3 regions of the Variovorax sp. GW821-FHT09D07 genome follow, and region 2 is predicted to be linked to each of the others. Evidence: predicted binding sites of a transcription regulator. Region 2 holds the regulator's gene; each other region holds the start of a gene.
The links. Region 2 encodes LexA, which represses DNA repair genes until DNA is damaged. Its sites were predicted from a motif close to ACTGTATNNNNATACAGT; they were not measured.

Region 1: a site for LexA is predicted at 8,970-8,987, ahead of AC07OX_RS10385 (PA0069 family radical SAM protein). Genes of this name have one in related genera too.
Region 3: a site for LexA is predicted at 1,723-1,740, ahead of recA (recombinase RecA). Genes of this name have one in related genera too.

The regions. Positions count from the first base shown of each region.
Region 1 is NZ_JBWKOY010000002.1:878,151-888,139, forward strand. It holds gene AC07OX_RS10330 (glutathione S-transferase) at 80-736, shown strand; gene AC07OX_RS10335 (helix-turn-helix domain-containing protein) at 747-1,574, opposite strand; gene AC07OX_RS10340 (Bug family tripartite tricarboxylate transporter substrate binding protein) at 1,690-2,673, shown strand; gene AC07OX_RS10345 (Rieske 2Fe-2S domain-containing protein) at 2,707-4,041, shown strand; gene AC07OX_RS10350 (phosphoribosyltransferase) at 4,125-4,757, shown strand; gene AC07OX_RS10355 (DOPA 4,5-dioxygenase family protein) at 4,754-5,101, opposite strand; gene AC07OX_RS10360 (DUF4166 domain-containing protein) at 5,109-5,726, opposite strand; gene AC07OX_RS10365 (SRPBCC family protein) at 5,723-6,763, opposite strand; gene AC07OX_RS10370 (SAM-dependent methyltransferase) at 6,795-7,736, opposite strand; gene AC07OX_RS10375 (thiol-disulfide oxidoreductase DCC family protein) at 7,788-8,219, opposite strand; gene AC07OX_RS10380 (GbsR/MarR family transcriptional regulator) at 8,289-8,891, opposite strand; gene AC07OX_RS10385 (PA0069 family radical SAM protein) at 9,026-9,989, shown strand, end outside.
Region 2 is NZ_JBWKOY010000005.1:149,435-159,423, forward strand. It holds gene AC07OX_RS19435 (hypothetical protein) at 68-256, shown strand; gene AC07OX_RS19440 (DUF192 domain-containing protein) at 348-818, shown strand; gene AC07OX_RS19445 (superoxide dismutase) at 888-1,469, opposite strand; gene xseA (exodeoxyribonuclease VII large subunit) at 1,520-2,833, opposite strand; gene AC07OX_RS19455 (MotA/TolQ/ExbB proton channel family protein) at 3,146-3,778, shown strand; gene AC07OX_RS19460 (ExbD/TolR family protein) at 3,924-4,349, shown strand; gene lpxK (tetraacyldisaccharide 4'-kinase) at 4,350-5,345, shown strand; gene AC07OX_RS19470 (Trm112 family protein) at 5,326-5,508, shown strand; gene kdsB (3-deoxy-manno-octulosonate cytidylyltransferase) at 5,505-6,278, shown strand; gene adk (adenylate kinase) at 6,414-7,070, shown strand; gene AC07OX_RS19485 (asparaginase) at 7,101-8,087, opposite strand; gene lexA (transcriptional repressor LexA) at 8,161-8,844, shown strand; gene AC07OX_RS19495 (hypothetical protein) at 8,989-9,369, shown strand; gene AC07OX_RS19500 (D-2-hydroxyacid dehydrogenase family protein) at 9,528-9,989, shown strand, end outside.
Region 3 is NZ_JBWKOY010000003.1:371,363-381,351, forward strand. It holds gene AC07OX_RS13160 (SRPBCC family protein) at 1-3, opposite strand, end outside; gene recX (recombination regulator RecX) at 17-490, opposite strand; gene recA (recombinase RecA) at 550-1,659, opposite strand; gene AC07OX_RS13175 (MarR family winged helix-turn-helix transcriptional regulator) at 1,806-2,291, shown strand; gene AC07OX_RS13180 (response regulator transcription factor) at 2,354-3,028, shown strand; gene AC07OX_RS13185 (hypothetical protein) at 3,055-4,020, opposite strand; gene AC07OX_RS13190 (sensor histidine kinase) at 4,163-5,605, shown strand; gene AC07OX_RS13195 (HEAT repeat domain-containing protein) at 5,602-6,327, shown strand; gene AC07OX_RS13200 (sporulation protein) at 6,333-6,533, opposite strand; gene AC07OX_RS13205 (biotin--[acetyl-CoA-carboxylase] ligase) at 6,542-7,357, opposite strand; gene AC07OX_RS13210 (SET domain-containing protein) at 7,360-8,088, opposite strand; gene AC07OX_RS13215 (DNA topoisomerase III) at 8,173-9,989, shown strand, end outside.

The DNA.
Region 1 (9,989 bases), on a different contig from region 2:
CCCCCGCTGCAGGCAAGTTGCGGGCCAACCGTGTGGCACGGCGCTTGCACACAGCCCGCATCGTCCAAGGAGTGTCGCGATGGCCAAACCCGTTCTCACGATCAGCAGCAAGAACTACGGCGCCTGGGCGCTGCGCGGCTGGCTGATGTGCAGGCTCGCGGGGCTGGACTTCAGCGAGAAGGTCATTCCGCCCGACGACCCGGCCATGAAGGCCGAGATGCTGCTGCTGTCGTCGTCGATGCTGGTGCCTTCGCTGCAGCATGGCGGCATCAAGGTGTGGGACACGCTGGCCATCGGCGAGTACCTGAACGAGATCAAGCCCAAGGCCGGCCTGCTGCCCGCCGACGCCGCGGCGCGTGCGCACTGCCGCGCCATCTGCGGCGAGATGCACTCGGGCTTCGCCTCGATGCGCGGCGCGCTGCCGATGAACATCAAGGCCCGCTTCAAGAACTTCAAGGTGTGGTCGCGCGCGCAGGGCGACATCGACCGCATCGTCGCCATCTGGCGCGAGTGCCTGAAGGCCTACGGCGGCCCGTTCCTCTTCGGCAAGCAGCCCGGCATGGCCGACGCGATGTATGCGCCCGTGGTCACGCGCTTCCTGAGCTACGACGTGGCGCTCGACAGCGTGTGCGCCGCGTACTGCAAGCGCGTGATGGAGCTGCCCGCCATGAAGGAATGGGTGGCCGCCGCGCTGCAGGAGCCCGACGAGATCGACGAACTCGACGCGGAGTTCTGACGCTGCTTCTTCAGGCGCTCGCGGGCGGCAGGCCGAGGCCGTCCTGCCGCAGCCGGCGTTCGATGCTTTGCGCGGCCTGTTGCAGGTCGCCCAGGTGCGCTGACACGATCTCGCGCTCGCTCTTCACCGACGGCAGCCACGCGCAGCTGAGGCAACCCACCACCTGCTCGCCCAGCCGCACCGGCACCGACACCGCGCCGAAGCGGTCGGGCGAATCGAGGCTGGTGGACGTGGGGTCGCGCGCCGCGTAGCCCTGGTCGCGCGCATGCGCCACCATGCGGCGAATGCTGTCGGGGCGCCGCGCGCCGCGGTCGAAGTCGTTGGGTGAGCGCGCCAGTGCGGCAACGATTTCGCGCCGCTCGTCTTCGGGGCAGAACGCGAGGTAGCAACGCCCGAGCGACGACAGCAGCATCGGCGGACGAAAGCCCAGCGCGCGGTAGTTCACCGCCAGGCCGTTGCGCGGCCGGTCGGTGTCGAGGATGAGCATCGCCGTGCCGTCGCGCACGCCCAGGTCGATCGGCCACGGCACCAGCCGCTGCAGCGTGGCGCGCGGCGACGCCGCCAGGGCCGTGAGCCGCGTGCGCCACGCTGCAGCAGCCCCTGACTGGCCAGTGGCCGAGGTGGGCACGTAGCGCTTCTCCAGCTCGTTGCGCTCCACCCAGCCGGCCTGCTGCAGCGTCTTCAGGATGCGCAGCAGCGTGGCCTTCGACAGGCCGGTCTGCCGGTGCAGCTCCTGCAGCGTGACGGCCGACGAACGCTGGATCGCCAGCATCACGTCGAGCCCGCGGCGCAGGGCGTCGATCGACTTCACGCTGTGCGCGCCGGTGGTGTCCGACATGCCGCCTCCGAAGAAAAAAGGTTCACTCAGTGAAACTATATCTTCTGGCCGCGCGGCGCCATTCCTACAGTCCGACGACACCCCCACGTCGTCCCACCAAGAAGGAAAACGCAAGATGTTCCACCAACGAAACATGGTCTGTGCCGCTGCAGGAGCCATTCTTTTGCTGTGCGCCGCGACAGCGGCGCTGGCGCAATCGTGGCCCGCGAAGCCGGTCACCCTCGTCGTCGCCTACCCGGCCGGCGGCGACACCGACGCCATCGCGCGCACCTACGCCGAGAAGCTCGCGCAGCGCCTGGGCCAGCCGGTGCTGGTCGACAACCGCCCCGGCGCGAGCGGCATGATCGGCAACGCCTGGGTCGCGAAGGCGCCGGCCGACGGCTACACGCTGCTCTTCACGCCCAGCACCTTCCCCATCGCGCAACACGTGCTCAAGGCCGGCCCCGGCGTGGCGCACGACGTGGTGAAAGACTTCACCCCCATCGTCAAGACTGGCAACATCCCGGTGCTGATGGTCACGGCGCCCACGAGCGGCATCCAGACCGTGGCGCAGCTCGTGGCCGGCGCCAAGGCCGGCAAGGCCTTCACCTACGGCACGCCGGGCGCGGGCTCGCCGATGCACATTGCGGGCGAGCTCTTCAACAAGGACGCCGGCGTGGCCATTGCACACGCGCCGTACCGCGGCGTGGCGCCGGTGGTCAACGACACGCTGGGCGGCCACGTGAGCGTGGGCTGGATCACGCCCGGCGCGGTGGCGGGCCACATCGCCGCCGGCAAGCTGGTGCCGCTGGCCGTGGCCGAGCGCCAGCGCACGAAGCTCATGCCCAACGTGCCCACCTTCCTGGAGCTGGGCTACCGCGACATGGACGTGAGCGCCTGGATGGGCCTGCTCGGCCCGAAGGCGATGCCGGCCGAGGTGGTGCAGACGCTCAACCGCCACGTCAACGAGATTTTGAAGATGCCCGACGTGCAGGCCCGCATGGCCGCGCTCGGCATCGAGCCCGTGGGCGGCGAGCCGGCCGTGCTGGCCCGCCAGATCGCCGACGACGACCAGCGCTTCGGCAAGCTGGTGCGCGAGTTCGGCATCCGCGCCGACTGACGACACAGACACCCGCAGACAAGGAGACGATGTATGTTGAGCGAAGAAAAGAACCGCCTGCTGACCGAAGTGGGGCCGGGCAAGCCCATGGGCGATTACCTGCGCCGCTACTGGCACCCGATCGCCGGCGCCAGCGAGTTCGACGACAAGGCCGTGAAGCCGCTGCGCATCCTCGGCGAGGACCTCGTGCTCTACAAGGACCTGAGCGGCAACTACGGCCTCGTCGACCGCCGCTGCCCGCACCGCAATGCCGACATGTCGTACGGCTACGTGGAGAAGTGCGGCCTGCGCTGCAGCTACCACGGCTGGCAGTACGACACGAGCGGCCAGTGCATCCACCAGCCCTTTGAAGAAACGCTGGACCCCGACGCGCGCATGCGCAAGAACACGAAGATCAAGGCCTACCCCGTGCAGGAAAAGGCCGGCCTGCTGTGGGCCTACATGGGCCCGCAGCCCGCGCCGCTGCTGCCCGGCTGGGAACTCTTCAATTGCAAGAACGGTTTCGCGCAGGCCGTGTTCGCCGAGATTCCCTGCAACTGGTTCCAGTGCCAGGAGAACTCCATCGACCCCGTGCACTTCGAGTGGACGCACAACAACTGGACCACGCGCCTGCAGGGCGACGAAGGCCCCTACGTGCCCACGCACCTGAAGCTGGCCTTCGAGGAGTTCGAGCACGGCTTCGTCTACAAGCGCCTGCGTGGCGGTGAGCGCGAAGACAACGTGATGTGGACCACCGGCCGTGTCACGCTGTGGCCCAACGGCTTCTTCCTGGGCCACCACTTCGAATGGCGCGTGCCCATCGACGACCACCACACGCTGAGCGTGCTGTGGGTGCTCAGCCGCGTGCCCACCGAGCAGGAGCCCTATGTGCAGGAACGCATTCCCTCGTGGTATGGCCCCATCAAGGACCCGGCCACGGGCCGCTGGATCACCAGCCACGTCGCCAACCAGGACTTCGTGGTCTGGGTCGGGCAGGGCACCGTCACCGACCGCACGCGCGAGAAGCTGGGCCAGAGCGACAAGGGCATCGTGATGATGCGCCGGCGTTTCTTCGAAGAACTCGAGTCGATGCAGTCCGACCCGTCGCACGAGCCCAAGGGCCTGATCCGCGACCCCGAGAAGAACCGCGACGTGTTCCTGCCCTCGGCCTGCCGCGACGAGATGCTGCACGGCCTGCCGCGCGAGGAACTGGCTGCGCATCCGCTGCTGGGACCGTACCTGAAGGACTTCTTCGGGCAGGCCGGGCAGCCCGACGATGTGCGCGCGGCGTATGAGCAGGCCATCGGGCAGAAGGTCGAAGGGGCGCAGTTCTTCAAGGTCCACGGCGGCACATCGGACGCCGAGGCGGAAACGCAAGAGGCTGCGTAACGCACGCCGCGATCCGGGTCTTTGCGCCGGGGCTCGCCTCGACGCGAACCGCGTGTGAACATCCCGTGTCGGGAGCACACGCCGTGAAGTTTCGTGATCGCGCACAGGCCGGCCGCCAGCTCGCTGCCTTGTTGCAGCGGCGCGGTGGTTTTGCGGACGCCGTGGTGCTGGCGCTGCCGCGCGGCGGCGTGCCGGTGGCCTTCGAGGTGGCCCGCGCGCTGCGCTTGCCGCTCGACGTGCTGGTGGTACGCAAGCTGGGCCTGCCCGAACAACCCGAGTACGCCTTCGGCGCGCTCGCGGGCGACGGCGTGCCCGAGATCGACGAACACCTGGTGCGCACGCTGGACCTGCGTCCTTCGGAGATCGATGCCGTGGTCCGTGCTGAACTCGCCGAGTTGGCGCGCCGCACGCAGGTCTATCGCGGTGATCGCCCGGCGTGCGAGGTGCAAGGCCGCACGGTGCTCGTGATCGACGACGGACTTGCCACCGGAGCCACCATGCGTGCTGCGGTTCGCGGACTGCGGCGACAGGGCGCCGGCACCGTCATCGCCGCCGTGCCCGTGGCGTCGCCCGAGGCCTGCGAGGCCTTGCAGCGCGAAGCCGACGACGTGCTGTGCGTGCGATGCCCGACGGTGTTTCGCGCGGTCGGCGCCTGGTATGAGGACTTCTCGCAGACGACAGATGAGGAGGTCTGCGCCCTGCTGGCGCAGGCCTAGCGCCGGAACATCCGCAGATCGAGCGCGCTCTCTTCGCCCAGCCACATCGCATGCGCCGTGTGGTCCGCGAAGTCGTCGCCGGTCACGCCGTGCACGAACACGTCCAGGCCGTTGCGGTTGGCTTCGAGCCAGCCGATGACTTCGTCGAACTCGGCGGCGTCGAAGGCCAGCTGGCAGCTCCAGTGCGGGTGCGGGCCGACCAGGCGTTCGTGCACCCGGCCCACCACCACCATCAGCTCACGGCCGGCGCGCTCGCTGAGCTCGCGCGCCTGCGCCAGCGTGGCGGGGGCGAAGTAGATGTGAGCGTGGTACTGGGCGTAGAGGTTTTCAGGGCGGCGCGGCATGGTGGGCTCATTGTGAACCGAGGCGGAAGCGTCCGCTGTAGCGAAACACGTCGCCGAACCAGCGGTGGCGCAGCAGCATCTTCATCGTGAAGTGGTCGGGGTCGGACGGGTCGGGCCGCTCCTCGACGTAGGCGGTGCCGAGAAAAAGGCCCAGCGGCAGCGGAATGCGCAGCCCCGCGAGGCGCCAGATGTAGCCCCGGTCGCGGAACACGAGCGCACCGTCTTCCGCGCTCACCGCCAGGCGCATGCCGATGCCGAAGCGCACGTATTCGATCACCTCGCTGCCTTGCGCCGCGTCATGTTCCATGTGCGAACGGAAATGAAAAGGCGGCCTGCCCGGGAAGTGGAAGACGCGGTCCCAGTAGAGGTGGGCGTTCTCGGGGTGGCAGCGGTAGTGCACCTCGATCGGCACCTGGGTACCCTGGTGGGGAACGAGCGCGCCGAACAGCCGGCCGAAGGGCATCAGCAGCGCGGCCCACGGGGCGTGCCAGACCTCGCTCATCGTGCCGCGCACGCAGACGTAGTCGTCGGAGAACGGCGCCATCGTGTAGTGGCGGCGGATCACGTCGCCGAGCCGGTCCCACGCAGGGCCGAGCGCCTGCTGGAAGACGGGTGGCGCGCTCATCCCGCCACCGCCTGGGTGGCTTCGCTGCGCGCCTTGTAGAAGCGCAGGATGTTCTCGGAGGCGTCGCCAAGCAGGAACTGCATGACCGGGTCCGCATACCAGTTGAAGCGCGTGCTCAGCCGCCACGACACCGCGACGCGCAGCTCGGTGCCGCCGTCGCGCGGGGTCAGGGTGTAGGTGGCGTCGCGCAGGTCGAAATACTGGCCGCCGATCATCACGTGGTCGTCGAGCGCGCCGGCGGGAAAGGAGTCGGGCGTGAAGCGGAAGCGCCACTTCAGCAGGCGATCGGGCTGCCACTCGGTGACGACCTCTTCGAAGTGCACGTTCTTCTGCCACTGCACCTGGCGCACGCGGCCCTCGGGCGTGTCGACGGTCACGCCCGACACCGGCATCGGCACGCCGACGCGGTAGGCCCACGCGTCGCCGACTTCGCTGGGGCGGATGTCGCGCGCGGCGTTGAGCTCGTGCCACACACGCTCGGCCGGCGCCGCGATGAAGAGCGTGCGCGAGGTGTTCGAGAACTGGTCGGGGTTGGGCCATTGCGGCTCGATGCCGCCGAGCAGCAGCGGCACCAGGGCGACGCTGTACAGCGCGGGCCTGGGCCAGTTGGTGATGCGGCACACGATGCCCATGGCCAGCCCGCCGACGCTGCCCATCACCGCGAACAGCGGCACGATGAAGGCGGCGCAGATGATGCCTTCGATGAACACCATCAGCGTGCCGCCCACGAACAGCGCGGTGGCCACCCACGGCGCCCAGAGGTAGTAGCCCCAGCTGCGCCGCTCGATGCGCTCGGCCAGGTACACCGTGACCGCGCCGCACGCCGCGGGCGCGAAGTAGACGAAGGAGCCCAGCATGGCCGAGAAGGGCTCGCCGGGGCCGCCGCTGAAGACGAGGCGCAGCACTAGCGCCAGCGCCGCGCCGGCGAACATGGGCCAGAACCAGCCGAAGGGCATGCCGCGCACGGGCTTGGGGGCCGGCACGTCGTCGTTGGCCGGCAGGTCGGCGAGTTTGCTTTCTTCGGGCTCGGTGCGCATGGAAATCTCTTCTCCTCTTTTTTGTGCAGTCTCAGCTGGCGCTGCGCCGGGCCGTCACCATGGCGTAGTCGAAGTCGCGCCAGAACATGCCCAGCGCGAGCGCGCAGTAGCTGGCCACGATGTGCTTGCGGCGCCAGGGGCTGAGCCTGCCGCGCGCCTTCCAGAGTTCGGCCAGCGTGAAGCGGGTGGCCAGCACGGGGATGTGCAGCGCGCTCGGTGCCACGCGCCAGCGCAGCGAGGTGAACGCGATGTCCTCGAAGCCGTGCGCGCGCAGCGCGGCCGTGAAGTCGTCGCGCACAGCCAGCGTGGGCACGGCCCAGCTGTCGGCCCACAGGCGGTGCAGCCAGCCCGCGAGGCGGCCCGGCCGGCGGCGCAGCAGGAAGCCGTCGACCACCACCAGCCGCGCGCCGGGCTTGAGCAGCCGCGCGGCCTCGCGCACGAAGTCGGCCTTGGCGGTGCCCTCGGCGTAGCAGGCGCTTTCGAGCGCCCAGGCGCCGTCGGCCTGGGCGGCGGGCAGGCCGGTGCGGGTGTAGTCGGCCTCGACGTGCGCGACGCGGTCGGCCACGCCGGCCCGGGCGTCGAGCCGCGCGGCGATGCCGTTCTGCACCGGCACGTTGGTCACCGTGACCGCATGCAGCGCGGGGTCGTCGCCGACCAGCGTGCGCGAGGTGGCGCCGGCGCCGCAGCCCAGGTCGAGCACGCAGCGCGGGGCATGGGTGGCGGTGTCGAGTTGCAGTGCTCGGCCGACGGTGCGGTTCATCTCGATCAGCATGCCCTCGCGCCGCAGCGGGTTCAGGCCCAGGCGCCAGAAGCCGAAGTGCATGTTGTAGCTGGGGCTCCAGGCGCGGTAGTCGTCGGCGACCTCGGTGAAATAGTCCTGCGTGTCCTCACGGCTCACGTGGCCTTCGACGGCAGGCGGCGCGGGCCGCGCGGTGCCGGGCAGGCGGAAGTCGGGCTGGAAGACGTCGGGCATCGAAAACTCCTTCGGACGTGGGCGGGTGGGGTGTGACAGCGTGGGTTTTTTCTAGAGCTTGCAGTGGTCGTCGGCGCATGTCGCTGGCGCGATCGCACCGTGCCCCGCGAGCCGCAGGACCAGCCAGCGCGGCAGCCGGTAGCGGTTGCGGGCCAGCACCGCGTAGGCGCGATCGGCCAGCCGGCCGACCACCGGCAGGTCGAGCACCGCGCCGCCGGCCGGCAGGCCCACCGCGGCGCGGCAGGCGCGGATCGCATCCACGCCCACGCGCAGTTGGCCTGCGGCATCGACCGCGTGCAGCGAACGCATCAGCGCCTCGCGCGGCGCCGGGCCGTTTGCGAAACCGATGGGCGAGCAGTCGACCAGGCGCAGTCGCTTTGCGCTGTCGCGCGCCTGCATGGCGCCCATCTCGGCCGTGCACAGCGGGCAGGTGGCGTCGAAATAGACCGTGAGCGGGTAGGTGGCGGGGGCGAAGCGGGTCATGGTGCTCTTGGTTCTCGATATTTCAGTCAAAACAGAAATAAAAAGGCAAAAAAAAGGCCGCGGCCTTTCTCAGATCATGGGCAGGCTGGCGTGGTGCGCGTCGGGGTCGTCGCCCTTGCCCGCGCCAGGAGGGGCGGGTGGCGGTGGGCTGTCGCCGCGCACGAACTTCTGCACGCTGGCGCCGAGCGTGAGCACCTTGTCGAGCGTGCCGGGCGACAGCCGCAGCATTTCGTCGGCCCAGGTGGCGAGCTTGGTCATGAGGTCCATGGTGGAGCGGATGCGATCCTGCGCATCGGGCGGCTCCTTCTGGAAATCGGGGCTGGAAACGATCTCGCGCAGCACGCGGATGGTGGGGTCGAACTCGCGCTCCTTGCGCTCGCGCACCACGGTGCGAAACAGCTCCCACACGTCGACGCTGGTCTCGAAGTAGTCGCGCCGGTCGCCCAGCGTGTGGGTGACGCGCACGAGGTTCCAGGCCTGCAGTTCCTTCAGGCTGTTGCTGACGTTGGAGCGGGCCACGCCCAGCGTTTCCGACAGCTCTTCGGCGTGCATCGGCTTGCCGTGCGCGAAGAGCAGGGCGTGGATCTGCGAGACCGTGCGGTTCACGCCCCACATGGAGCCCATCTCGCCCCAGTGCAGGACGAACTTGCGTTGAATGTCGGTGAGTTCCATGGCGTCGAGTTTAGGAATTCCTGAATTTCTGTCAAGACAGAAATAAAAAACTGTGCATGTCGAGATCAAAAGTGAAATACTGTATGAATAAACAGTTATTCGACTTGTTTCCTGTTTCCTCCCAAGGACTCGCCATGCCCGCCGCCCAGGTTCCCATCCACATCATCAAGGGCCGAGGCGCGGCCACGCGGCTCGCGCACCGGTTCTCCAAAGACGAACGCGACGCCTTCGACGACGGCTGGGGCACGCTGGAAGACGGCGAAGCCGAGGCCGCCGGGCTGCTGCCGCTGGCCACCGAGGTGCGCTTCGAGGACGTGAAGTCGGTGCTCAGCAGCAACGAGTCGCCCGACATCCCCTTCGATCGCTCGCTCAACCCGTACCGCGGCTGCGAGCACGGCTGCATCTACTGCTTTGCGCGGCCCACGCACAGCTACCTGAACCTGTCGCCCGGCCTCGACTTCGAGACCAAGCTCATCGCCAAGCGCAACCTCGTCGAGGTGCTGCGCGCCGAACTCGGGCGCAAGGGCTACCGCCCCAGCAACCTTGCGATCGGCACCGCCACCGACTGCTACCAGCCGATCGAGCGCGAGCTGCGGCTCACGCGCGGCGTGATCGAGCTGCTGAGCGAGGTGCGGCATCCATTCGCGCTGGTCACCAAGTCGAGCGCGGTCGAGCGCGACCTCGACCTGATCGCGCCCATGGCCGCCGACCGGCTCGCGGCCGTGTACGTCACGATCACCACGCTCGACGGCGAACTGGCGCGCAAGCTCGAGCCGCGCGCTGCCGCACCGCACCGGCGGCTGCGCACCATCCGCACCCTGGCCGAGGCCGGCGTGCCGGTGGGCGTGAGCGTGGCGCCGCAGATTCCGTTCATCACCGAAGACATGGAGCAGGTGCTCGAAGCCGCCTGGGAGGCCGGCGCGCGCAGCGCCTTCTACACGGTGGTGCGGCTGCCGTGGGAGGTGGCGCCGCTCTTCAAGGAATGGCTCGAGCTGCACTACCCACAGCGCGCCGATCGCGTGATGGCGCGCATCCACGAGATGCGCGGCGGCAAGGACTACGACGCCGACTTCGCCACGCGCATGAAGGGCGCCGGCC
Region 2 (9,989 bases):
TGAGGTCCGTTGAATGGAGGCCTTCCGCAGGGAGGTGATCCATATCAACAATCTCAAAGGATTTCTCATGAACAAGCTGATCGCAGCCCTGGTCGCCGGCCTCTTCGCAGCCGGTGCATTCGCCCAAGCCGCCGAGCCCGCGCCCGCAGCGCCGGCCGCTCCCGCCGTCCACAAGGCCAAGGCCAAGCACACGGTCAAGAAGCACAAGGTGCGTCACGTCTCCAAGGCCCACGCGGCCGCCGCCAAGAAGGTGTAAGCTTTCAAGCTCCCGGCAATGCCCGCTTCAGCGGGCATTTTTATTGGTCACGGGCCGACCTCGTGTGTCGCCGCCCCGAAAGAGTCATCCGATGTTTCAGCGTCTCGCCGCGCTGCTTCTGGTGTCCGCGTCCTTCCTGGCGCCGGCCCACGCGCAGCAGCAAATTCAACCGCAACCCCAAACCGATCTGGCACGCACGCAGTTGTCGGTCGGCCTCTACAAGATCGATGCGCAAGTGGCGCAATCGCCTCGCGAGCGCGAGATCGGACTGATGTTCCGCAAGACGATGCCGCAGGCCGAGGGCATGATCTTCGTCTTCGAGCAGCCGGCCACGCAGTGCTTCTGGATGCGCAACACGCTGCTGCCGCTGACCGCCGCCTTCGTGGCCGACGACGGCCGCATCGTCAACCTGGTCGACATGCAGCCGATGACCGAGAACTCGCACTGCTCCGAGGAGCCGGTGCGCTACGTGCTCGAGATGAACCAGGGCTGGTTCGCCAAGAAGAACATCAAGAAGGGCGCCAAGCTCGGCGGAGAGCTCTTCTCGGCCGCCAAGCGCTGAGCAATTGAGCGCCCGTAAAAAAGCCGACCCGCAGGTCGGCTTTTTTCATGGCAAGCGCCAGGCCCGGCTTCAGCCGAAGTTCTTCGCCGCGAAATCCCAGTTGGCCAGCTTGGCCAGGAAGGTCTCGACGAACTTCGGGCGCAGGTTGCGGTAGTCGATGTAGTACGCGTGCTCCCACACGTCCACGGTCAGCAGCGCGGTGTCGGCGGTGGTCAGCGGCGTGCCGGCGGCGCCGGTGTTCACGATGTCCACCGAACCGTCGGCCTTCTTCACCAGCCACGTCCAGCCCGAGCCGAAGTTGCCCACGGCCGACTTCACGAAGGCTTCCTTGAAGGCGTCGTAGCTGCCCCACTTGGCATCGATGGCCTTGGCCAGCGCGCCGGTGGGTGCGCCGCCGCCTTGCGGCTTCATGCAGTTCCAGAAGAAGGTGTGGTTCCAGATCTGCGCGGCGTTGTTGTAGATGCCGCCGCTGGACTTCTTGACGATCTCTTCGAGCGTCATCGCTTCGAACTCGGTGCCCTTTTGCAGGTTGTTCAGATTCACCACGTAGGCGTTGTGGTGCTTGCCGTGGTGGTACTCGAGCGTTTCCTTCGAATACTCGGGGGCCAGTGCGTCGATGGCGTACGGCAGGGGTGGGAGCACATGTTCCATGGTTTTTTCTCGTGGGTTGGTTGTGGGGAATGAAGGATTCTAGGAAGTAATCATGGGGGCGGCGTCAGACGTGTTCCCGTCGCGCCGCCGGGCGTCACGGTCAGGTCGACCGAGCCGTCCGAAAGGCGTGCAACCACGGCATCGCCGGCCTGCAGGCTGCCTGCGCTGACGACCGCGCGGCCTTCGCCGTCGGTCAGCAAGGCATAGCCGCGCTGCAGCACCAGGGCCGGGTCGAGCAGTCGCAGGCGCAGGGCCACGCGTTCGAGCCGCTCGCGCCGCTGCGTCAGCGAACGCGCGAACTTCGCGGAAAAATCGGTGGCGATGGCCTGCGGCACCTGCGCCAATCGCTCCCGGCGCGACAGCACCGCGTAGTGCAACCGCTGCGCGTGGTGCGCCAGCCGCAACTGCTGGCGCGCGACCAGGCCCGACGGGCGGCCCAGCCGCGCAGCCGCCTGGTCCAGCCGTTGGCCAAGCACATCGAGCCGCCCACCCAGCGCGTCGCCGAGCCGCTCGTCGAGCAGGTCGAGCGCGCCGAGCCACAGGTCGCGCGGCGCGCTGACGAGTTCGGCGGCGGCCGTCGGCGTCGGTGCGCGCAGGTCGGCGCAGAAGTCGGCGATGGTGAAATCGGTTTCGTGCCCCACACCGCTGATTACCGGCACAGGACTCTGCACGATGGTGCGCGCCAGCGTTTCGTCGTTGAAGGCCCAGAGGTCCTCGATGGAGCCGCCACCGCGCACCAGCAGGATCACGTCGACAGCCGGCTCCAGCGTGTAGAGCGACTGCAAGGCGCGCACCAGTTCGGCCGGCGCGTTGGCGCCCTGCACTGCCGCCGGCGCCAGCACCACGGGAATATGTGGCACACGCCGCCGCAGCGCGGTCACGACGTCATGCAGCGCCGCAGCCCCCAGCGAGGTGACAACGCCCACGGCACGCGGCATGGAGGGCAGCGCCCGTTTGCGCGCCGGGTCGAACAGGCCTTCGGCCTCGAGGCGTGCCTTGCGCTGCAGGAACTGCTCGAACAGCGCGCCCTGCCCCGCGCGCCGCAGGCTTTCGACCACTAGTTGCAGATCGCCGCGCGGTTCGTACACCGCCAGCCGGCCGCGCACTTCGACCTGGTCGCCGTCGCGCGGCGTGAAGTCGAGCAGACTCGCCGCGCGACGGAACATCGCGCAGCGCAGCTGGCCGGATTCGTCCTTGAGCGAGAAATAGCAATGACCGCTCGACGCGCGCGAGAAACCCGAGATTTCCCCGCGCACCGAGACCGGATTGAAGCGCGCATCGAGCGCATCGGCCACCGCGCGGCACAGCGCGCCCACGGCCCACACGCGCGGCCCGGGCGCGGCATTCGGCTCCCTGAAGCTCATCGCGCCCCTCCGCCGCCGAGCGCCACTCTTCCACAACGGGCGCCGTGCCCCCCACTTTGGAGGGGTATGGTGGAACAGATGCACGAGTTCTCGTGCAAGCTGTTGATTTCATTAAAAAAAGTGCTGCTCAAAATTCAATCGATCTAACGGAAAGCCCGTCCCATGCGGGTTCGGAGACATTGCGCGATGGGTTAATCACAAAGTTATCCACAGAATCTGTGCGTCCTTGCCGACACGCAAACAAGCCGCGAGCCGATGGTGGCTCGGTGGATAATCGCCGCGCATTTGCAGTCTACGGGCCGGAGGATTTTCTTGTTTTCCATCATTGTTGCCGCGGGCTGGCCAATCTGGCCATTGCTCGCCTGTTCGGTCATCGCACTCGCGCTGGTCATTGAACGTTTCACCAGCCTCAAGACCGTCAAGGTCCTTCCGCCGAAGCTGCTGGACGAGACCATCACCGTGTCGCGCGGCGCGGTTCCCGGCCCGGATGTCGTGACCAAACTGGAAAGCAACTCCATGCTCGGCCAGGTGCTGGCCGCCGGCCTGCGCGCACTGAATGCCAACCCGCGCTGCACCGAAGACGACCTGCGCGCCGCCATGGAGGCCTCGGGCCGCACCGTGGCGCACAAGCTGGAGCGCTACCTGCCGGCGCTGGCCACCATCGCCTCGGCGGCGCCGCTGCTCGGCCTGCTGGGCACGGTGATCGGCATGATCGAGATCTTCGGCTCGCAGTCGCCCGGCAGCGGTGCGGTCGGTTCGGGCAACCCGGCGCAGCTGGCGCACGGCATTTCGATCGCGCTGTACAACACGGCCTTCGGCCTGATCGTGGCCATTCCCACGCTGATCTTCTGGCGCTACTTCCGCAGCCGCGTCGACGAGTACCTGCTGAACCTCGAACTCTCGGGCGAGCGCTTCGCGCGCCACTTGAACGCACTTCGCAAATGACGGCCATCGCAGCAACCGACGGCCGCCACACCAGGGACACCGCGGAACCGGCTTCGCCGGGCCGCAGGTGTCGCCCCCGGAAGGGGGTTGGCGTAGCGACACGAAGTGCGCGCAGCCTGGGGGTGAGCCTATGACTCGGGGCCGCATGCAGTTTCGCCACGGCGCGCGCGACGAGCCGGAGATCAATCTGATCCCGTTCATCGACGTGCTGCTGGTCGTGCTGATCTTCCTGATGCTGTCGACCACCTACAGCAAGTTCACCGAGATGCAGCTGCGGCTGCCGACGGCGGACGTCGACGCCCAGCGCGACTACCCGAAAGAGGTGATCGTGGCGGTGTCGGCCGACGGCCGCTACGTGATCAACAAATCGCCGCTAGCGGACCGCAGCGTCGACACCGTGGCCGCCGCGCTCGGTGCTGCCGCCACCGGTGGCAAGGACAGCGTCGTGATCATCAGCGCCGACGCCGCCAGCCCGCACCAGGCCGTGGTGACGGTGATGGAGGCCGCGCGCCGCGCCGGCCTGATGCAGATCACCTTCGCCGCCCAGTCGACGGCCCAGGCCGGTCACTGAGTGTCGACCGGCGCGCGGCTGCAGGACGCCTGGCTGCGCCGCGGTGCGCTGGCCTGCCTGCTGTGGCCGCTGTCGCAGGTCTACGGCGCCCTCTTCGCGCTGCGGCGCGCCTTCTATCGATGGGGCTGGCAGAAAACCGGACGCGTGCCGGTACCCGTGATCGTGGTCGGCAATGTGATTGCGGGTGGAGCCGGCAAGACACCGGTCGTGATGGCCGTCGTGCGCCATCTTCAGGCGCGCGGCCTGCGGGTGGGTGTGGTGTCGCGCGGCTACGGCCGCCGCACCGACGACTGCCGTGAAGTCCGGGCCGACAGCGATCCGCAGGACGTCGGCGACGAACCCGCGCTGATCCACCACGCCACCGGCGCGCCCGTCTTCGTGGCCCGGCAGCGCATCGAGGCCGCACGCGCCCTGCTCGAGCAGCACCCGGCCACGCAGGTCATCGTCAGCGACGACGGCCTGCAGCATCTGGCGCTGGCGCGCGACATCGAGATCTGCGTGTTCGATGACCGCGGTGTCGGCAACGGCTGGCTGCTGCCGGCCGGCCCCCTGCGCGAGCCGTGGCCACGCCATTGCGACCTGTTGCTGCACAGCGGCGAGCGGCCCGCCTTCGCCGAGGGCTACACCGCCACCCGCGAGCTGGCGCCGTACGCCTTCGCGAAGGACGGCCGGCGCATCCCGCTCGACACGCTCGCCGGCCAGCCCGTGATCGCGCTCGCTGCCATTGCACGGCCAGAGGCCTTCTTCACGATGCTGCGCGCACGCGGCCTGACGCTCGCAGACACCCTCGCGCTGCCTGACCACCACGATTTCACTGGCTGGCAACGCCCGGCCGACCCCGCCCTGCCCCTCGTCTGCACGGAAAAAGACGCCGTCAAGCTCTGGCAGCAGGCGCCCGACGCGCTCGCCGTGCCACTGCACTTCGAACCCTCGCCGGCGTTCTTCGCCGCCCTCGACGCGAAGCTATCATCGCTCGATGGATACCAAGCTGCTTGAACTGCTCGTCTGCCCCGTCACCAAGGGCCCGCTGACCTGGAACGCCGAGAAGCAGGAACTCTGCTCGCGCAGCGCGCGCCTGGCCTACCCGGTGCGCGACGGCATCCCGGTGCTGCTCGAGAACGAGGCCCGCACGCTGTCCGACGAAGAGCTGGGCCTGTGAGCTTCACCGTTCTGGTGCCGGCCCGGCTGGCTTCGACGCGACTTCCCAACAAACCGCTGGCCGACATCGCCGGCCTGCCGATGGTCGTGCGCGTGGCACAGCGTGCCCGCCAGTCTGGCGCCGCCCGCGTGGTGGTGGCCGGCGACGACGCCACCATCATCGACGCCTGCAAGGCGCATGGTATCGAGGCCCTGCTCACCCGCCAGGACCACCCCAGCGGCACCGACCGGCTGGCCGAAGCCTGCGAACAGCTCGGGCTCGACGGTGACGCGATCGTCGTCAACGTGCAGGGCGACGAGCCGCTGATCGACCCCGCGCTGATCGACGCCGTTGCCGCCACGCTGGGCGCGCGCCCGCAGGCCGCGATGAGCACCGCCGTCCACGCGATCGACTCGCTGGCCGACTTCATGAACCCGAACGTGGTGAAGGCCGTGCTCGATGCGCAAGGCCATGCGCTCTATTTCAGCCGCGCGCCGATCCCCTGGTGGCGCGACGGCTCGTCGGGTGGTGCGGCGCCGTCGGTGCTGCCCAGCCCCGCACCGCTGCGCCACATCGGCATCTACGGCTATCGCGCAGGCTTCGTGCGGCAATTTCCATTGCTGTCACCCGCCCCTGTCGAAGCCACCGAGGCGCTCGAACAGTTGCGCGCGCTGTGGCACGGACACCGCATCGCGGTGCATGTGAGCGATGTGGCACCGGGCCCCGGGATCGACACGCCCGAAGACCTGGCACGCGTGCGCGCCGTCTTCGCGGCCGGCTCGCCTGCGTGAGCTGCAGGCCGCCCCGAGGGAGACGGCGGCAATTTGTCACGGGGACGCATGCTATCCTCGATGCAATTCCGCCTCGGCGCGCCTGAGGGTGCGCATGGGGCGCGACACAAAATCTAAGAACCTTCCGAGGACACCATGAGACTTATTTTGCTGGGCGCGCCCGGAGCAGGCAAAGGCACGCAAGCGACCTTCATCTGCCAGAAATACGGCATCCCCCAAATCTCGACCGGCGACATGTTGCGCGCCGCGGTCAAGGCAGGCACCCCCCTCGGGCTGCAGGCCAAGACGATCATGGATTCGGGTGCACTGGTCAGCGACGACCTGATCATCAACCTCGTGAAGGAACGCATCGCGCAGTCCGACTGCAACGGCGGTTTCCTGTTCGACGGCTTCCCACGCACCATTCCGCAGGCCGACGCCATGAAGGCAGCCGGCGTCAAGCTCGACTACGTGCTCGAGATCGACGTGCCCTTCGGCGACATCATCGAACGCATGAGCGGCCGCCGCTCGCACCCGGCATCGGGCCGCACCTACCACGTCAAGTTCAATCCGCCGAAGGTGGAAGGCAAGGATGACGTGACCGGTGAAGAGCTGATCCAGCGCGAAGACGACAAGGAAGAGACCGTGCGCAAGCGGCTCGACGTCTACAGCCAGCAGACCCGTCCGCTGGTCGACTACTACTCGGCCTGGGCCAAGACCGACCCAGCCGCCGCGCCGAAGTACCGCGCCATCCAGGGCGTGGGCACGGTCGACGAGATCACGCAGCGCGCGCTTGCCGCACTGAACAGCTGATTCAGAGGCTGATTCGTCAGCCTCTTTCTCCTAGCCGCCCTCCGATTCCGGGAGGGCGGCCACTCCCAAGAGTTCCAGCACCAGCGCAACCCGCGCCTTCACCGGCGTGAGTGCGCCCGCATCCCGCAGCCCGTCACCGGGTTTCGGCAGGATGCGTCCGTTCGCACAGCGCGTGGCGCGCAGCACGGAGACACCGCCGTCCTGCGCCTTCAACGCCGCGGCTTCCAGTGCATGGTGCACGGTGCCGTTGCCAGTCGTGGCCACGACCAGCCCGCGCAAGGGCTCAGCCGACGGGAGCAGCAACGCCTCCACGATCGCACCGCTCGCGCCCGCGTGGCTCATGACGATCTCGACGCGGGGCCACGGCTTCGATACCGCCTCCAGCCGCGCCGCATCGAACGGCGCGCCCTGCGGCCACGCACGCACGCGCCGCACCTCGCCCTCTTCCACATAGCCGACCGGCCCCGCGTCGCCCGACGCGAAGGCATCAAGGCGGTAGGTGTGCACCTTCTGCACATCGAGGCCGCTGTGGATCGTGCCCGCACACACCACCGTCACGCCCCGTGCGCCGGGCGTCGAGGCCACAGCGAGTGCGTCGCGGACATTCTGCGGACCGTCAGGCGACAGGGCCGTGGCCGGGCGCATCGCGCAGGTCAGCACCACCGGCTTGGCCGGCGAGAGCACGGCGTGCAGGAAGAAGGCGGTCTCTTCCAGCGTGTCGGTGCCGTGGGTGACCACGATGCCGGCCACATCAGGCTTCGCCAGCCAGTGCGCGCAGCGCGCGGCCAGCTGGCGCCAGGTGTCGGCGTCCATGTCCTTACTGTCGAGCTGCGCGACCTGCTCCGCCACCAGCGTCACGCCGGCCGGCGCCTCGATGCCGCCCAGCAGGTCCGCCACGCCCACCTGTCCGGCGGTGTAGCCGATGTTGTCGCCGCTGCTGGCGGCCTTGCCGGCAATGGTGCCGCCGGTGCCCAGCACGACCACGCGGCGCGTCTCGGACGAAGAGGAATGAGTCATGGCTTGTCAACTTTTGAAAACTGGTTAAAAATACAGGTACTGGATATCTAGCCAGTGCCGCAAGGAAACCACTATGCAGTTCGCAGTGAAGCTTACCGCCCGCCAGCAGCAGATCCTGGACCTGATCCAGGGCGCCATCGCACGCACCGGTGCGCCGCCCACGCGCGCCGAAATCGCCAACGAGCTGGGCTTCAAGTCGGCCAACGCCGCCGAGGAGCACCTGCAGGCCCTGGCCCGCAAGGGCGTCATCGAACTCGTCAGCGGCACTTCGCGTGGCATCCGCCTCAAGGGCGATGCGCTGCGCTCGCTCCACGAAACGCGCCACCGCGAAGGCAACCAGTTCTCGCTCTCGCTGCCCGGCATGGCCCAGCTCGCGCTGCCGCTCATCGGCCGCGTGGCGGCGGGTTCGCCCATCCTTGCGCAAGAGCACGTCGACCAGACCTACTACGTCGAGAACACGCTCTTCCAGCGCCAGCCCGACTACCTGCTCAAGGTGCGCGGCATGTCGATGCGCGACGCCGGCATCATGGACGGCGACCTGCTTGCCGTGCAGGCCACGAAGGAAGCGCGCAACGGCCAGATCGTGGTGGCACGCCTGGGCGAAGAAGTCACCGTGAAGCGCCTGAAGCGCAACAAGCAGGTGATCGAACTGCACGCCGAGAACCCCGACTACCCGACCATCATCGTCCAGCCCGGCGAGCCCTTCGAGATCGAAGGCCTCGCGGTCGGCCTCATCCGCAACACGATGCTGATGTAGGCCCCGGGCCTGCTGCCCACACGCAGCAGCACCTCATCCGGCCGCGACAGGTGGCGGGCGTATGGCGCGAAGTCGCCATCACCCTGTCGTGGCCGATTCAAGAAATCCTGCCTGTGTTCAACCTCATACTTTTTTGGAGTTCACATGGGAATCGCCCTCCTCGCCATCGCCGACCTCTGGTCGCCCCTGCAATCGCTGGCCACCCGCTGGATGCCCGCCCGCCGCCCGTCGCACGGTGAGAGCGGCGACGCTGCCGCTGGCCTGCGCTACGTGGCCATTCGCCCGGCCTGCACGGCGCGCACCGCTGGCAGCCCGGCGCCGGCCGCGTCACCGTCCGCCGCCACGCCCGCCCGTCCGCTGCGCGTGGTCCGCGTGGTCGACCGCCAAGGCTCGCAGCGCGGCTGCGCCAACCGGGTCGTGATTTCCGGCCGCATGGCCGACGTGTGCGCCGAACTCGACCGGCTCGCCGCACTGGAAGCCGCAGAAGCCGGCAGCGGCGCACCCCGCCCCAGCCACCTGCACTGAGAAGGTGCGAACGAGCCCGTCGTGCCTGCGCACCCCGCACGCGCACGACGGATTCACCCCTAACGGTCTGAAACAGGCCTCCCGGGCGCCATCTGGCGCGGGGTATCCAAACGTTCACACGTGCGACGTGCCGATGCTGCGAGGCACAATGGCATGCCATGAACATTGTGATCCTCGACGACTACCAGGACGCCGTGCGCAAGCTGCAGTGCGCTGCCAAGCTGGACGCTTACGCCGCCAAGGTCTACACCAACACGGTCAAGGGCATCGGCCAACTGTCGGTTCGCCTCAAGGATGCGGACGTCATCGTGCTCATCCGCGAGCGCAGCCAGATCTCCCGCCAGCTCATCGAGAAGCTGCCCAAGCTCAAGCTGATTTCCCAGACCGGTCGCGTCGGCGGCCACATCGACGTCACGGCCTGTACCGAACGCGGTGTGGCGGTGGCCGAGGGCTCGGGCTCGCCGCAGGCGCCCGCCGAACTCACCTGGGCGCTGATCATGGCGGCCATGCGCCGCCTGCCGCAGTACATCAGCAACCTCAAGCACGGGGCCTGGCAGCAGTCGGGCCTCAAGTCGGCATCGATGCCGCCGAATTTCGGCGTGGGCTCGGTGCTCAAGGGC
Region 3 (9,989 bases), on a different contig from region 2:
CAAGGCCGCGTCGCCTTCATTCGCCGTTGGGGTCGTCGCTTGGGTCATCGAAGTCGCTCCTGAGCACCTTGGACACGACGGCGCCCGAGAAACCGCGCGCCATCAGGAATCGCATCTGTTTCGCGCGCTCCTTCGCATCGGCGGGCGGCGCGTCGAAGCGGCGGCGCCACAGGGCCGTGGCGCGCTCGACTTCGGTCTCCTGCAAGCCAGCCACCGCCTGCGCGATGGCTTCGGGCGCGATGCCCTTGGCCTGCAGTTCCTGCTTCACGCGCAGCGCGCCCGAACGGGCGGCGCGCTGGTGCAGCACCGAGGCGACGACGCGCGGCTCGCTGATGAAATCCTTGGCGGCCAGCTCGTCGAGCGCCTTCGCCAGCGTGCCGGGCTCTTCCTCGTGCTTGGCCAGCTTGCGCTCCAGCTCCGCGCGCGAATGCTCGCGCTGGCTCAGGAGGCGCAGGGCGCGGCCTTTGAGGGAGGGGGCACTGAAGGCCATTCGGGGGTGGTGGGTCGCTCAGGCGGCCCACGCAACACGCGAAGGCCGCTCCGTCTCACTTACTCCGCAGCCTTGTCGGCCTTCGATGCCTTGGCGGGCTTCTCGGCCTTCTCGGGTTCGGAGCCGGCGTCGGCCGCGAGCAGCGGAATGCCCAGCGACTCGCGCACCTTGTTCTCGATTTCGCGCGACAGGTCGGGGTTCTCGCGCAGGAACTCGCGGGCGTTGTCACGGCCCTGGCCGATCTTCTCGCCGTTGTAGGCGTACCAGGCACCCGACTTGTCGATGATCTTGGCGTTCACGCCCATGTCGATGATCTCGCCCTCGCGGCTGATGCCTTCGCCGAACAGGATGTCGAACTCGGCCGTCTTGAACGGCGGGCTGACCTTGTTCTTCACCACCTTCACCTTGGTTTCGTTGCCGATGGCTTCGTCGCCCTTCTTGATGGTGCCGATGCGGCGGATGTCCAGGCGCACCGAGGCGTAGAACTTCAGCGCATTGCCGCCGGTGGTGGTTTCGGGCGAGCCGAACATCACGCCGATCTTCATGCGGATCTGGTTGATGAAGATGACCATGCAGTTGGTCTTCTTGATCGTGGCCGTGAGCTTGCGCAGCGCCTGGCTCATCAGGCGGGCCTGCAGGCCGGGCAGCGAGTCGCCCATTTCGCCTTCGATTTCGGCCTTGGGCGTGAGCGCGGCGACCGAGTCGACCACGATCAGGTCGACGGCGCCCGAGCGCACCAGCGAGTCGACGATTTCGAGTGCCTGCTCGCCGGTGTCGGGCTGGCTGATCAGCAGGTCGGACAGGTTCACGCCGAGCTTCTGGGCGTACTGCACGTCGAGCGCATGCTCGGCGTCGACGAAGGCGCAGGTGCCGGCCTGCTTCTGCATGGAGGCGATCACCTGCAGCGTGAGCGTGGTCTTGCCCGAGGATTCCGGGCCGTAGATTTCAACGACGCGGCCACGGGGCAGGCCGCCGACGCCCAGCGCGATGTCCAGGCCCAGCGAGCCGGTGGAGACCACCTGGATGTCTTCCAGCGCCTCGCCTTCGCCCAGGCGCATGATCGTGCCCTTGCCGAACTGCTTTTCGATCTGGGCCAGCGCGGCCTGCAGGGCCTTGGCCTTTTCACTGTTGGCGACCGAGATGCTTGCGCCCTTGACGACTGCGTCCATGTGGAAATCTCCTTGAATATCAACGGTTTGTGTCGGGATTCATCCATCTGCTTTTAACCACAGGCTGGATGCTTGAACAGTAGTGTAGGGGCTCATGGCGTTTCGCAAACCCACTTTAAAGTCAGTTTGCCTTACCATCTGAGGCCATGGCCGACCCCGCCTTTCCCACCGATCCCGACGCCTGGCGCCAGACCCACCTGGGCCGCCTGCTGGGCCATGCGATGCGCCGCTTCGACGAGCGTGTGCTGGCGCTCATGGCGCACGACATCGACGTGCCGCTGGCGCTGTCCAACCTCGCGGCGCGCGCGCAGGTGAGCGCGGCGCACATCCACATCACGCGGCACCTGGCGCGCGAGGGTTCGCGCCTGACCGAGCTGGCCGAGCGCGCCGGCATGACCAAGCAGGCCATGGGCACGCTGGTCGACCAGTGCGAGGCCTGGGGGCTGGTCACGCGCGGGCCCGATCCGCTCGACGCGCGCGCGCGGCGCGTGCTGTTCACGGCCGACGGGCTGGCCTGGCTCGACGCCTTCCGCCGCGCCGTGACGCAGACCGAGCGCGAGTTCCGCGCCAGCGTGGGCGACGAGATCGCCACCGTGGTAACCATCGGACTCGAAGCCTATACAGCGGGCTAGACTCGCGTTGAGACAAATGTGAACTGCGCCGGCATGGCGCCTGAATCCGCCGGAGGTGGCTCATGCGAATACTGATTGCCGAAGACGACCAGGTGCTGGCCGATGCCCTGCTGCGCAGCCTGCGCACCTCGGGCGCGGCGGTCGATCATGTGGCCAACGGCTCGCAGGCCGACACCGCGCTCATGACCCACAGCGAGTTCGACCTGCTGATCCTCGACCTCGGGCTACCCAGCCTGCACGGCATCGAGATCCTCAAGCGCCTGCGCGCACGCGGCTCGCAGCTGCCGGTGCTGGTGCTCACGGCGGCCGACAGCGTGGAAGAGCGCGTCAAGGGCCTGGACCACGGCGCCGACGACTACATGGCCAAGCCCTTCAGCCTGCAGGAGCTCGAGGCGCGCGTGCGCGCCCTCACGCGGCGCGGCATGGGCGCCACCAGCAACGCGATCCGCCACGGCCCGCTGGTCTACGACCAGGCCGGCCGCGTGGCGACCATCGACGGCAAGATGATCGAGCTGTCGGCGCGCGAACTGGGCCTGCTCGAGGTGCTGCTGCAGCGCGCCGGCCGGCTGGTCAGCAAGGACCAGCTGGTGGACCGGCTGTGCGAATGGGGCGAAGAGGTGAGCATCAACGCCATCGAGGTCTACATCCACCGCCTGCGCAAGAAGATCGAGAAGGGACCGGTGCGCATCGCGACGGTGCGCGGGCTAGGCTACTGCCTCGAGAAGATTCCCGGTTGAGCGTGCCCCGCCCGCGCGAAATGCCGTCAGGGCTGCTTGCGCAGGTTGACGAGCAGCGTGGCGCCGGTGTTCGAACGGATCAGGAACATGAGGCTGCGGAAGTAGCCGTTGCTGTCGTACACGCCCGCCGGCACCAGCCCGATGATGGCCGGCCCGGCATAGCTGCCGGTGGCGGCGGGGGTGAGCTTGCAGTCGTTGGTGCTGGCCGTGGCGGTATTCACGGCCTTCAGCGTGAGGCTGTACATGTTCTTGGCCGAGCCGGGCTGCGCCAGGGCGACAGTACCCGAGAGCGTGCACTGGCCGATCTGCACGCCGCTCGTGCTACCGGTGAACACGCCCTGGCCGTCGACCTGCACCGTCACGCCCAGGCTCGGGCTGCTGTCGGTGTTGGACCACGTGCCGGTCATGCTCGCCTGCGACACCGCCAGCGCGTTCTCGATCGTGTAGGCCAGCGGGCCGACATCGGACGGCCTGCGGTTGTCGTAGGCGTAGGTGCCATCCACCGACTTCTTCGGCGCGAAGGTGCCCGAGCCCGTCACCGGATATGCGTTGGGCGGAACATACAACTCGGTGTCCGGGTTGAACGACCAGTCGAGCCCCGTGACCTTCAGCGAACCCCACATCGTGCCCCCGAGGAAGCTGCCCGCCAACGAACCGTTGGTGCCGACGAAGGCAATGCCTCGCACGCCCGCGTAGATGCCTTCGCTGTCATTGCCCACCGCGGCGGTGGAGCCGGACTGCGGCGCGCTCAGCGAGGGCGACGGCTCGGAGCCCGGCACGGCGGCGCGGTTCTCGGCCGGTGCGGGCGCGGGCGCCGGGGCCGGGGAGGGCGCAGGGGCGGGCGCCGGAACCGGTGCGATCGGCAGCATCGGCATGCCACCGCCGCCTCCGCCACCTCCACCGCCGCATGCAGTCACACCCACGCTGGCGGCCAACACGGTCGCGGCCATCCAGAGCGGCTTGGGGCAGCCGCCCACGGTCTTTTGCTTCATGATTTCTCCCTGATGTTTTTGAATTGCAGAAACTGCACGTCAAGGCTACAACCAGTCACACCTTGTCAATGAAACGTCACACCTGCGAATCGCAGTACTAGTTCACGCTCGCCCGCGTTCTTTCGTCTTGCCAGGAACTCCCTTGAAGCTCTTCCAGCGCGCCCAGCGCTCCCTGTTCGGCGAGATCCTCGACTGGATGCTCACGCCGCTGCTGCTGCTCGTGCCGGTGAGCATCGGCGTGACGTGGCTGGTGGCGCAGGGCATCGCCAACGCACCCTTCGACCGCGCGCTGGAGCACAACGTGAAGGTGCTGGCCGAGCTGGTCACGGTGAAGCAGGGGCAGACGCACTTCGTGCTGTCGCAATCGGCGCGCGAGATCCTGCGTGCCGACGACGCCGGCCACATCTACTACCAATTGCTCGACGGCCACGGCACGCTGCTGCACGGCGAGCGCGACCTGCCGCAGCCCAACGTGGACGACCCGCCCGGCACCAACGTGGTCCTGCTGCACAACAGCACGGTGCACGGCCAGCCGGTGCGCGTGGCCTCGCTGTGGATTCCCAGCGGCAGCGAAGAAGTGCCGCCGTCGCTGCTGCAGCTGGCCGAGACGCGCGAGAAGCAGGCGGTGCTCGCCACCGAAATCATCAAGGGCGTGCTGCTGCCGCAGTTCGCGATCCTGCCGCTGGCGGTGCTGCTGATCTGGCTGGCGCTGGTGCGCGGCATCAAGCCGCTGTCGGTGGTCGAGGCGCGCATCCGCGAGCGCCGCCCCGGCGACCTGAGCCCGCTCGACGAGTCCTCGGTGCCGCTCGAGGTGGTGCCGCTGGTGTCGTCGGTGAACGAGCTGCTCGACAAGCTCAACGACTCCATCTTCACGCAGAAGCGCTTCCTGGCCGATGCCGCCCACCAGCTGAAGACCCCGCTCGCGGGCCTGCGCATGCAGGCCGACCTGGCGCAGCGCGAGGGCGCCAATGCCGACGAGCTCAAGCAGTCGCTCAAGCAGATCGGCCGCGCCAGTGTGCGCGCCACCCACACCGTGAACCAGCTGCTGTCGCTGGCGCGCGCCGAGGGCACCAGCGCCATGACGCACTGCCAGCCCTGCGACCTCGCGCGGCTGACCATCGAGGTGGTGCGCGAGGCCGTGCCGCGCGCGATCGAGAAGCGCATCGACCTGGGCTACGACGGCGTCCAGGCCGGCGCGCCCGGCGTGATGGTCGACGGCAACCCGACGCTGCTGAAAGAGCTGGTGCGCAACCTGGTCGACAACGCGCTCAACTACACGCCCTCGACGCCCGAGCGCCCCGGCGTGGTCACGGCGCGCGTGCTGGCCGACCCCTTCGGCCACGTGCAGCTGGTGCAGGTGGAAGACAACGGCCCCGGCATCGCCGAGGCCGACCGCGAGCTGGTGTTCGAGCCCTTCTACCGCGTGCTCGGCAACGAGGCCGACGGCTCCGGGCTGGGCCTGCCGATCGTGCGCGAGATCGCCAACCAGCACCGCGCGCGGGTCAAGCTCGAAGACGCGCACCCCGGCAAGCACCCGCCGGGCGCGCTCTTCACCGTGCGCTTCGAGGAGGCCCCGTCGGAATGAATCCGCTCGACAAGCTGCGCCAACGCTTCCTGGAAATCCGCCTCGACACCGACGTGTCGGACATGTTCGACTTCGGCGCCGATCTGCTGGAACAGGATTCAGCCGAGGCGCTCGCCTTCCACTACACGCTGCTGCACGACACCGGCATGGACAGCGAGCTCTACGACTGGCTGTGCCGCAAGTTCGGCGAGCGCGGCGACGAAGCCGAAGACCACCTGCTCGCGCAGTTCGACCGCGAGCCCGACCCGGCCATGCAGGCCACGGTGCTGCAGCTGCTCGGCGGCTTCAAGTACCGCAAGGGCCGCCGGCTGAAAGAGACCGCGGCCCTCGCGCGCGCCGCGCTCGCGTCACCGCACGGCGACCTGCGCTGCAAGGGGTTGTGGGTGATCGGCTGGCTCGGCGGCACGACGGACATCGCCAAGGTGGTGCCGCTGCTCGCGCACGACGTCGTCGCCACGAACCGCCGATGGGCCGCGAGCGCGCTGATGCAGATCGTGTTCAACCGCCGCAGCGCTGCGCCCAAGGCGCTCGAGCCCTTGCGCCAGGCGCTCGACACCGAGACCGATCCGGCCGTGCTGGGCGGCATCCTGGTCGCGGTGCAGGAGATCGCGGGCAAGAAGTTCGGCCTGAGTTCCAGCTCACACGAGCCGCCGTCCGAAGAGAAACTGCAAACCGCGCTGGCCAAGGCGCGGCGCATGTTCGCGCGCGCTGCCGCCGCCTGATCAACTCAGGGCGCGGGCGTGCCCGAAGGCTTGGCTTCCTTGCGGATCTGCACCCACTCGGGGTGGATCTGCCGCGCCATGCGCTGCGGCTCGCGCTCGTCGAGCGCCGCGGGCGCAAGCCCGAAGCCGGCCAGGTCGCCGCGCGTCCACAGCCAGTAGCCCGCGTTGGCGGCGAGCAGGGCGATGAGGACCAGGCGCAGCTTCATGCCCTCGCTCAGAAAGACATGCCGCGCGGGCGCACGCTCACTTCGTCGCTCGAGATCAGTTGCAGGCCGGCGTCGGTGCGCACCTGCAGCTCGCCGCCCCAGGCCACGCCTTCGCACAGGCCGGCGGTGCCGTCGCTGAGCGTCACCTCGCGCCCGCGCAGCACGTCGCGCGCCGCGAAGCGTTCGGCAAAGGGCGCGAAGCCCTGCGCCTCGAAGGCAAGCACGCTGCGCACCAGCGGCTCGGCCAGCGACAGCAGCACCTCGGGCGCGGACGCGTCGGGCTGCCACTGGCGCAGCCAGGCCGGCGGCGTGCGCATGCCGTCGCCCTCGCGCGGGCCGATGTTGATGCCGATGCCGACCACGAGGTAGCGCGCGGCATCGGGCCGGGCCGTCTGCGGCATCGCCGTCTCGATGAGGATGCCGACCAGCTTGCGGTCGTTCACCCAGATGTCGTTGGGCCACTTCAGGCCGACCTGGTGCGCGCCCGTCGGGTCGAGGCTCTCGGCCACGCTCACGCCCACGGCCAGCGACAGGCCCGACCAGTCGGCCGGCGCCAGCGGCATGCCGAGCGAAAAGGTGAGGGAGGCGGGCGCCTCGGGCTGCTGCGCGCTCTGCCACGGGCGGCCGAGGCGACCGCGCCCCGCCGTCTGGCGCTCGGCCACGAGGAGCACGGGGTCGGTGCGGCCGGCGCGCGCGCGGCGCATCAGCTCGGTGTTGGTGGAATCGATTTCGGCCACGGCCTCGACCGCGAAGCCGGGCAGCAGCGGCGCGACCGTCGCGGCGATCCGGTCTTCGAACCAGGCGCTGGCCGGCGTCGTGGCCATCGTCAGTCTCCGGCGGCGGCCGGGGCGTCGCCCTTGGACTTCTTCTTGCCGCCGGCCTTTTTCTTGTCGGCCTTCTTGTCCGCTTTTTTCTTCTCGGCTTTCTTTTCAGCCTTCTTCGCTTCCTTGGCCTCGGCCTTCTTCTTCTCGGCCTTTTTCTTGGCCTTCTTCTTTTTCTTCTTGTCTTTTTCCTCGTCCTCGTCCTTGGGCGTCAGCAGCGTGCCGCGGCACATCTCGGAGCCGCACCAGCACGGGAACTCGGACAACAGCTTCTCGGTGTACGGCTCGTCGATGATCAGGCCGTAGTCGTAGTTCAGTTCCTCGCCGGCGGCGATGTTTCTCAGGGCCTTGATATAAACGCGCCCATCGACTTCGTCGGCCTCGCAGTTCGGCTCGCACGAGTGATTGATCCAGCGCGCGTCGTTGCCCTTCACATTGCCGTCGATCACGCGGCCGTCGTCGATGTGGAAGTAGAAGGTGTGGTTCGGCTGGGTCGGGTCGTGCGGATGGCGGCGCAGCGCCTCTTTCCAGCTGATGACCTCGCCCTTGTATTCGATCAGCGTTTCACCTTCGGCCAGGTCCTGCAGGGCGAACACGCCGTTGCCATGGACGTCCGATCGGCGCATCTGGATGCGCCGGCCACCGGAGCGCGTGGCGCCGGAACGCGCCTCCGGCTCGGTCACGGGGGCGGCTTCCTTGTCGCGGCCGGCGGAAAGTGGGGATTTGGAAGGCATCGCCGAAGTCTGTTAGGTTGAATATGCACACATGCGTGTGCGCGCGTGCGCACGCGGAAGCCGCAGAGTATAGAGAGCCCTCAGATGACAAAGACTTTGGTAATCGCAGAAAAGCCGTCGGTGGCCCAGGACATCGTCCGGGCCCTCACGCCGGTGGCCGGCAAGTTCGACAAACATGACGAGCATTTCGAGAACGACACCTACGTCGTGACCAGCGCCGTGGGCCACCTGGTCGAGATCCAGGCCCCGGAGGAATTCGACGTCAAGCGCGGCAAGTGGAGCTTCGCCAACCTGCCGGTGATCCCGCCGCACTTCGACCTCAAGCCGGTCGACAAGACCAAGACGCGCCTGAACGCCGTGGTCAAGCAGGCCAAGCGCAAGGACGTGACGCAGCTCATCAACGCCTGCGACGCGGGCCGCGAGGGCGAGCTGATCTTCCGCCTCATCGAGCAGTACGCCGGCGGCAAGAGCCCGCTGGGCAAGCCGGTGAAGCGCCTCTGGCTGCAGTCGATGACGCCGCAGGCGATCCGCGACGGCTTCGACGCGCTGCGCACCGAAAAGCAGATGCAGGGCCTGGCCGACGCCGCGCGCTCGCGCTCCGAAGCCGACTGGCTGGTGGGCATCAACGGCACGCGCGCCATGACGGCATTCAATTCGCGTGACGGCGGCTTCTTCCTCACGACCGTGGGCCGCGTGCAGACGCCGACGCTGTCCGTCGTCGTGGAGCGCGAGGAGCAGATCCGCAAGTTCGTCTCGCGCGAGTACTGGGAAATCCACGGCAGCTTCGCGGCCGAGGCCGGCCAGTACCCCGGCAAGTGGTTCAACCCCGACTGGAAGAAAGCCAACGCGCCGCTGCTGGCCAACGGCGAACCCGATGCCGAGCAGCGCGCCGACCGCGTGTGGTCCGAGCAGGAAGCCCGCGCCATCGCCGACGCTTCGCGCGGCAAGCCCGCCACGGTCACCGAAGAGAGCAAGCCCACCACGCAGGCCTCGCCCGCGCTGTTCGACCTGACCTCGCTGCAGCGCGAGGCCAACGGCCGCTTCGGCTTCAGTGCCAAGACCACGCTGGCGCTGGCGCAGAGCCTGTACGAACGCCACAAGGCGCTGACCTACCCGCGTACCGATTCGCGCGCGCTACCGGAAGACTATCTGCCGGTGGTCAAGCAGACCATGGAGATGCTCGCCGGCAGCGGCATGAAGCACCTGGCGCCGTTCGCCCAGCAGGCGGTCGACGGCAACTACGTCAAGCCCAACAAGCGCATCTTCGACAACGCCAAGGTGTCGGATCACTTCGCCATCATCCCGACGCTGCAGGCCCCCAGCGGCCTGAGCGAAGCCGAGCAGAAGCTGTACGACTTCGTGGTGCGCCGCTTCCTGTCGGTGTTCTTCCCGAGCGCCGAGCACCAGGTGACCACGCGCATCAGCACGGTGGAGCAGGGCGGCAAGAAGTACCCCTTCCGCACCGACGGCAAGGTGCTGGTCAAGCCGGGCTGGCTCGCCATCTACGGCAAGGAAGCCCAGGACGACGAGAAGGAAGACGACAAGGACGGCAAGCGCCTCGTGCCGGTGAAGCCGGGCGAGATCGTGCAGAACGAGTCGGCCGACCTCAAGGGCCTGAAGACGCGCCCGCCCGCACGCTATTCGGAAGCCACGCTGCTGGGCGCCATGGAAGGCGCCGGCAAGACCATCGACGACGACGAGCTGCGCGAGGCCATGCAGGAAAAAGGCCTGGGCACGCCAGCCACGCGCGCGGCCACCATCGAAGGGCTGATCGCCGAGAAGTACATGCTGCGCGAAGGCCGCGAGCTCATCCCGACCGCCAAGGCCTTCCAGCTCATGACGCTCTTGCGCGGCCTGGGCGTGGAAGAACTGTCCAAGGCCGAGCTCACGGGCGAGTGGGA